One region of the Labilibaculum antarcticum genome, then DNA from elsewhere that is predicted to be linked to it. Evidence: riboswitches for the same ligand, from Rfam matches in the RefSeq annotation. Region 1 holds a riboswitch; the other holds the start of a gene.
The links. Region 1 has a riboswitch for thiamine pyrophosphate ahead of ALGA_RS04895 (TonB-dependent receptor). Riboswitches for the same ligand answer to the same signal wherever they lie in the genome.

Region 1 (4,219 bases):
TGACTGATACCATTCCTTGTTTCTTTTCCTTTTAGCTTTACGAATTCAGGGAATATTAATTTTAGCAATCCTGTTTCTTCCAGTAATTTAAATCCAATAGATGGCTTGTCAGAAAGAATGATTTTATTTAATTCTTCAATAATTCGTTCTTTTGTGATAATCTCAATGCGATCTTTATTGGTACGGATTGCCTCAAGAGTTTCTTCTGATATGGTAAATTTAAGCTGAGTCGCAAAACGAATTGCTCTCATCATTCGCAACGGATCATCAGAGAATGTTATCAATGGTTCCATGGGTGTTTTAATGATCTTTTGATTTAGATCAACAACTCCATTAAATGGATCCAATAATTCCCCGAAGTTATCTTTGTGTAGACTTAGAGCCAGAGCATTCATTGTAAAATCTCTTCTTTTCTGATCATCTTCAAGGGTTCCATCTTCAACGATAGGGTTTCGTGAACCTCTGTCGTAAGATTCTTTTCTGGCACCAACAAACTCTATCTCCAGATCTTTATACTTAAGCATTGCTGTTCCAAAGTTCTTAAAAACAGAAACTTTTGATACACGGGCTTCTTTTGCTACTTTTTTGGCAAGTTCAATTCCACTGCCAACAACAACAATATCAATGTCTTTTGATCCTCGTTGTAAAAATAAATCTCTTACAAAACCACCAATTACATAACACTCAAGATTTTCTTGAGTAACAATTTTGGAGATTATAGAAAATATAGGGTGTTTTAAATGTTCTTTCACTGTTCTTTTTTTCAAATAGTTTTTGCTAATCCTGCTTCTTAGGATTATTCATTCTCAAATTCTGAGATTTTTCACTGACAAAATTACAATTATTTAGATGGAATCTATAAAAACAAGAATATTTTGAATTTGGCATATAAATTGCAGGGATAAATGTATATATTTGTATATATTAATGATTGTATTATTTTAATATTGAAAGTTATGGTAGAACATTTAACGGTAGCGACATTTAAAGCTAAGGTATTTGATTTCGAACAAAATAAAGATTGGAAATTTGCAGGTGAACGACCATGTGTGGTTGATTTTTATGCCGATTGGTGCGGTCCATGTAAAACTGTCGCTCCTATTTTGGAGGAATTAAAAGAAGAGTATGGCGACAATATAGATATTTATAAGATTGATACTGAAAAAGAACGGGAATTGGCTTCAATGTTTGGAATTCAAAGTATTCCATCATTGTTATTTATTCCTAAAGACGGTCAACCACAAATGTCACAAGGTGCGATGTCGAAGGAATCATTTAAGCAGGCATTTTCTGAGGTACTTGGAGTAAACAAATAATTCAAATTCTACTTGCTATTTATTTGAATGCTTAAAGTTTTGTTAAAGCTCAGGGGAAATAATGATGCTTTAAAAAAAAAGATCATTTTTGTAAATAGTAATAATGAAAAGGAAGTTGAACGAGGGGTTTTTTCTTAATAGTATGCCTCTATAAAGAAATGAAGATGAAAAAGATATTTTTTGTGCTGTTTGTAACAATGCTGAGTCTAAGTGGATTTTCCCAAGCTACAAATGAAGTCATTCACTTGGATGATAATAGTTTTAAAGAAAAAGTGTTTGATTTTGAAAATGGTAAGGAATGGGCTTTTAAAGGTGATAAACCTGTAATCGTAGATTTTTATGCAACATGGTGTGGACCTTGTAAACGAGTTGCTCCGGTATTGGAGGAACTTCAAAAAGAATATGGAGATGACATTCAGATTTATAAAGTTGATACAGATAAATCTCCATTAGTTTCAGGTGCATTTGGCATTAAAAGTATTCCAAGTTTTCTTTTTATCCCTGCAAAAGGAAAGCCAACAATGGCAAAAGGAGCTTTACCAAAAGAAACTTTTGTGAAGGCGATAAAAGATGTTTTAGGTGTTAATGCACCTGAATCAATTAAATAGGATTAGAAAAGTGAAAGTTTAGGTTTAGTTTAAAGTCGGCATTTTGCCGACTTTTTTGCTTTTGAACAATTTCAGATTATCTTTGACCCAAAATCACAGTGGGGTGCCTTAAATTACAGGCTGAGATCATACCCTTTAACCTGATCCGGATAATGCCGGCGTAGGGAAAAATTGCGAATTAACTTTTCGCCCCTGATCTTATTACAACCTCATTGCAATATTTTATTAACGTTTTAACTTATAAACAATGTTTACAAGAAAGATGAACTGTGTTTTGCGCAGATCAACACTGTTAATTGTATTGCAATTTGTATGTTTTATCGGATTTTCTCAATTGGCCGTAAATGGCACAATTACCGATAAAGCTGGAAAAGCACTTCCGGGTGCTACAATTGCAGTGAAAGGAACTTATTTAGGTACTGTTGCCAATTCGAATGGCAATTACAAGTTTCAGAATTTAAAGGAAGGAAATTACAGTTTAGTGGTTTCATTTTTGGGGTATCAAACAAATCAAAAAGAAGTGAAATTGGTAAAGTCGAAAAAGATTGACTTTAGCTTGGAGGCATCTGCCATTATGGCTGATGAAGTACTGGTTGCGGCAACACGTGCCGATAGAAAAACCCCAGTGGCATTAACTAATGTAAAAAAAGAAGATATTGTTGCGCGTAATTTAGGACAGGATATTCCTATGATTTTGTCGTCTACGCCTTCATTTGTAACTACTTCCGATGCAGGTTCTGGTGTTGGTTATACTGGATTTAGAGTAAGAGGAACCGATGCGAATCGAATTAATGTTACCATTGATGGTATTCCTTTGAATGATTCCGAATCTCATGGTGTCTATTGGGTGAATATGCCCGATTTTGCTTCTTCGGTAGAAGATATTCAAATTCAGCGGGGAGTTGGAACATCTACCAACGGAGCTGCAGCTTTTGGAGCAACAATAAATCTTCAAACTTCAAAAGTAGCTACTGAAGCATACGCTGAAATCGCGAGCTCAGCAGGATCATTCAACACTTTTAAAAACACTGTTAAAGTGGGAACCGGACTTGGAAAGAATGGATTTTCCTTCGATGCTCGTTTGTCTAAAATCACCTCTGATGGCTACATTGACAGAGCAACATCTGATTTGCAGTCTATTTTCCTATCAGGAGGATACTATGGTGAAAAAACAAGTATTAAAGCCAATTTTTTTACGGGGAAAGAGCAAACTTATCAGGCCTGGAATGGTGTTCCTAGTGTGAGATTAAATAATGATGAGGCTGGAATGCAGGAATATGCCGATAACTGGCTGATAAGTCAGGAAGCTGTTGATTTTATGAAAGCTTCGGATAGCAGAACCTACAATCTGTATACCTACAAGAATGAAACCGATAACTACTGGCAAAAACATTCGCAATTATTCTTAACTCATTTGTTATCAGAAAATACGAAACTGAATATTGGTTTGCACTACACCCATGGCGAAGGATACTATGAACAATTTAAACCAAACGATAAATTGAGCAAATATGGTTTGGATCCGATCGTAATTGGAAGTGAGAGCATCACCAAAACAGATGTGATCAGAAGAAAATGGTTGAATAATGATTTTTACGGAGCTGTTTTTTCTTTGAGTCATTCGTTCTCCAATGTTGATTTGGTTTGGGGGGGTGCCTTAAACAAATATGAAGGGGATCATTACGGAAGAATTCGTTGGATGAAAAATGCCGGTGATGCTTTTCTTGATCAGGAGTATTATGCAAGTACAGGAACCAAAACAGATTACAATACTTATTTAAAAGCCAACATTGCAATTTCTGAACAATTTAATCTTTACGCCGATATGCAGGTACGAGGTATAGATTACAAAATTGAAGGGATTGATGATGACTTTCGTGATTTGACCCAGCAACATGATTTTGTGTTTTTTAATCCGAAATTGGGCTTAAATCTCCAGTTGAATAATAATAACAGATTCTTTGCTTCTCTTGCAATTGCAAACAGAGAGCCAAACAGAAGTAATTATACTGATGCTGAGCAAGGTAAGACACCAACAAGTGAACGGTTATTCGATTATGAAATGGGTTACAAATTTACTAGCTCAAAAGCCTTTTTCGAGACAAACCTTTACTTCATGGACTATAAGGACCAATTGGTACTTACCGGACAAATTAATGATGTTGGAAGTGCTATAATGGTGAATGTTGCTGATAGTTACAGAATGGGAGCCGAACTTAGTGGAGGGGTTAAAATTTCTAAAGAGTTTGACTGGAGTGGAAATATCACTTTAAGTAAAAATGAGATTAAGAATTT
Region 2 (4,219 bases), 2.2 Mb from region 1:
TAAAGTTCATTGGGGATTAAATCAAAAAAAAACTGCCAATCGGTAAAGTTGGCAGTTTATATATCAAAGGCTTATGCTAGTGGCTCGAATTATCGAATAAAGTTGGTGTATATTTTCTTCTCCTGTACCGGAGCTTCTACCTTGTCTTTTCCCTGATCAATTAATTGCAATAGGTAAGCCATGTTTTTCCCTAAAACTCTCATAATTTGAACGCCTTCTTCATCTTGTAATGCTTCACCTGGAGTAGTTCCGTGAATCACATTCCAATAATTTGAGGTCGGAACCATCATTTCTGCATAGGTGATGTAATTGTTCAATTCGTTAAAAGTTGGTAATCCTCCCGAACGACGAACTGCCACAACCGAAGCACCAACTTTGTGGCGAAACAAGTTCCCATTTGCACCACTCACATAGAATGCCCGGTCTAAAAACGATTTCATATTTGCTCCCAAGGATGCAAAATGAACAGGTGAGCCAAGCAAAATGCCATCGGCTTCTTTCATTTTCTGAATCCAAATGTTTAGATCATCTCCTTTTAGCACACATTTTTCATCTTTATTTTTAGCGCATTGACCACAAGCGGTACAACCTTTTACTCCTTTGTTTCCAACATGCACGATCTCTGTTTCAATACCTTGCATTTCCAATTGCTCAGTTACCAATTTAAGGGCATGGTAAGTGTTTCCTTCTTTTTTCGGACTTCCATTAAATGCGACTACTTTCATATGTTTATAATTTTATGTTTTTGCCATATGGAACTTACCATGCTGGAATAATCATCCCTTTGTGTGTTAAAATCACTTTTGCATGGACGTTTCATTTTGTGAGATTTTTTTTTTATGATTTCAGATTCGTGATAAATTGAATTATGCACACCAATTGAAAGTGCAAAATAAGCAGGACCTGAATACTATTGTTTTAATAAAATGTTAATAGAATGAATCTATTGTAGGAATCTGATGTGATAAACAGAGTTCTTTTTATTCCAGTTTTATGCGATTCACTTTTAAACCTTCCGATTGAATGCCTCGGGCATATTTCACTGCCGATTTACCAAATATCATCACATAGCCAATTGTATGATCCTTTGGTATGCCAATTAATGTGCGTAATTCAGGATCGATATCATCAATGGCCCATTTTATCATTCCGTTCCAAAGTGTACCAATTCCATGCGAATTAGCTATCAGTTCAAAATAACTCAGTGTAATTAAGCAATCAGCCATTGGCGAAGCATCAATGGATGGGGCTGAAGCAATAATCATGTGTGGTGCATCCCTAAATATCACATCCACACCTTTGGTTTTCCATAATTTCTGATAGGAAAGCAGGAATTGAAATCGCTTCTCAAGTGTGCCGGTCTCTCTGGCATTTTTTAGTGAGTCGTAAACTTTTGATCGAAACAAATCTAAATCCTCTTTATTATCAATTAATGATATCAAAACAGCATTGTCATTGTGTCCTGTTGGTGCATGTGCCGCCGTTTCAATCAGCTCCTGAATTAATTCCTTGTCTACATTTTCCTTTTTGTATTTCCGGATTGAACGTCTGGTTTTTATCAATCTGCTGATTGTTTCCGGCTTTGGCATTTCATCACTTACCGAAACACTGTCTTCAGGTTTTTTTCCCAATATTGAAAGTGCCCCCGTAGGACAAATGGCTAAACAATGTTGGCATTTCAAGCAATTCTTCTCCTTTTCTCTTCGGATTACAGGCTTTGGATTCAATTCTATAATCCCAACCGGACAATCTTGAGCACAAAGACCGCATTCAATACATTTATCTTCCTCTATCTTAAAATCTAACATTGTTTGCAAGCTTATTGTTTGTAGGCAAAGGTAATTTTTCCAGAGAATTAATCCATAAAAGATTCAATGGGGAAGTGTCAATTCTGGTTTTTTATTTTACATTTGCATTTATATAAACTAGGGGTGCCTAACTTTAAGGCTGAGAACATACCCTTTACCTGATCAGGATAATGCCTGCGTAGGAAAGTAAAGAAAAGTCTACTTTTTTGGAGTAGGGCTGCCCCTGTTTATTACTATTATTCACTTAATAAACAGTAAAATGGAGCAAATTGTATCTGCAGGAATCGTCGATTCCTATTTTAAAAAACTCAAAGAAAATTTATCGGTTGATGTAGCAATTGTAGGAGGTGGACCTTCTGGATTGGTGGCATCCTATTATCTCGCCAAGAAAGGCTTTAAAGTTGCTTTGTATGAAAGCAAACTGGCTCCAGGTGGCGGCATGTGGGGTGGTGCTATGATGTTTAATGAAATAATGGTTCAGAAAGATGCATTGCATATTTTGAATGAATTAGGAGTTTCCTACCAACACTATCAGGATGACTATTATACACTTGATTCAGTACATGCAACCTCTGCATTAATTTATCATGCTACTCAGGCAGGCGTAAAAATCTTCAATTGTTCAGTTATCGAAGATGTGGTTTTTCAAAACGACAGAGTATGCGGTGTTGTTTTAAACTGGTCTCCGGTTCGCCGGGAAGGATTGCATGTAGATCCTTTGGTAATCATGGCAAAAGCGGTTGTGGATGGCACGGGTCACGATTGTGATATTGCACGAACATTGGAACGTAAAAATAATGTGAAGCTAAACACAAAAACAGGTAAGGTGATGGGTGAGTGTTCTTTATCCATTGATGAAGCGGAGCGCACTACTGTTGAGAACACCAAGGAAATTTATCCTGGACTATATGTGTCCGGCATGGCATCGAATGGTGTGAGTGGCGGATTTCGAATGGGACCTATTTTTGGGGGAATGCTTTTGTCCGGTGAAAAATTAGCGGGTTTAATTGCTGAAAATCTGAGTAAATAGGATGGAAGACTTTGGTTTATACATCATCATTACGAAAGCTCAAACGTCATACCGTTCCATTGCCGAATCGTGTGTTGAGCGAGGAGTAAAGATGTTACAGTTACGCGAAAAATTGATATCCGATAAGGAATTAATAAGGATTGGAAAGGAAATTAGAGCCATTACCATAGGGAGTGATACCCGTTTTGTGATGAATGATCGTGCAGATATTGCAGCAATTTGCGAAGCTGATTTTTTACATCTCGGACAAGATGATATGAGCATTGAAGAAGCTCGGAATATCGTTGGAGAGATGAAAATCGGTTTGTCAACTCATTCCATACAACAAGTGCAGGAAGCTCTGGTTCAGAGGCCTGATTACATAGGTTTTGGTCCCATATATCCTACCAATGCAAAAATAAAACCCGATCAACCCGTTGGTATTGATCAACTAAAGCAGGTGCTTGATATTGCTGCAGTTCCTGTGGTTGCCATAGGTGGGATTTTCCCCGAAAATATACAGACTATTCTCAGTGCAGGAGCTAAAAATATGGCCATGGTGCGACATTTTATGCAAACCGATCAGTTTGATGAAAGAGTTCTGGAGTATACTAATTTAATAAACAAGAAATAATGAATACACAAATAGAAAAAGCCAAAGAAGGCATTATCACAGCCGAAATGCATATCGTTGCAAAAAACGAAAAAGTTGAAGTTGAATGGTTGCGAAACGAGATTGCATTAGGTCGAATTGTAATTCCTAAAAACAAAAATCATGACTTTCCGGTTATTGCAATTGGTAATGGTTTGCGAACTAAGGTAAATGCAAACATGGGAACATCCGAAAAGCATTGCCATTTTGATGAGGAATTGGAAAAAATGAAAGTGGCCATTCACTATGGTGCTGATGCGATTATGGATTTGTCAACGGGTGGCGATTTGCACATCATTCTGCAACGAATTATTCAGGAATCATCAGTAATGGTTGGCACAGTGCCTATTTATGGTGTTGCTACACGCTTGCTGGCCGAAGGAAAAGAGATTAAAGAGCTCGATCCGGAAGATTTGTTTCGTGAAATTGAAATTCAGGCAAAAATGGGTGTCGATTTTATGACTTTGCACTGTGGAGTCACCAAAGTATCTCTTTCTTTTCTCGAGAATGATTCACGAGTATGCGGGATTGTAAGCCGTGGAGGCGCTTTACTGAAACGATGGATGAAAGAAAACGGCAAGGAAAATCCATTGTATGAACAATACGATCGAATTTTGGATATCTGCAAACAATACGATGTTACCATTAGTTTAGGCGATGGTTTGCGTCCGGGAGCAGGTGCTGATGCTACCGATCGTGCACAAGTTGCCGAGTTGTTGGTTTTAGGGGAATTGGTTGATCGTGCCAGAG

Region 2: another riboswitch for thiamine pyrophosphate. It lies ahead of ALGA_RS19285 (sulfide-dependent adenosine diphosphate thiazole synthase); the one in region 1 lies ahead of ALGA_RS04895 (TonB-dependent receptor).

What each region holds. Positions count from the first base shown of each region.
Region 1 is NZ_AP018042.1:1,321,780-1,325,998, reverse strand. It holds gene ALGA_RS04910 (CCA tRNA nucleotidyltransferase) at 1-767, opposite strand, end outside; gene trxA (thioredoxin) at 957-1,316, shown strand; gene trxA (thioredoxin) at 1,481-1,924, shown strand; TPP riboswitch at 2,014-2,110, shown strand; gene ALGA_RS04895 (TonB-dependent receptor) at 2,172-4,219, shown strand, end outside.
Region 2 is NZ_AP018042.1:4,816,493-4,820,711, forward strand. It holds gene ALGA_RS19275 (flavodoxin family protein) at 90-725, opposite strand; gene ALGA_RS19280 (nitroreductase family protein) at 981-1,808, opposite strand; TPP riboswitch at 1,918-2,010, shown strand; gene ALGA_RS19285 (sulfide-dependent adenosine diphosphate thiazole synthase) at 2,068-2,838, shown strand; gene thiE (thiamine phosphate synthase) at 2,840-3,451, shown strand; gene thiC (phosphomethylpyrimidine synthase ThiC) at 3,451-4,219, shown strand, end outside.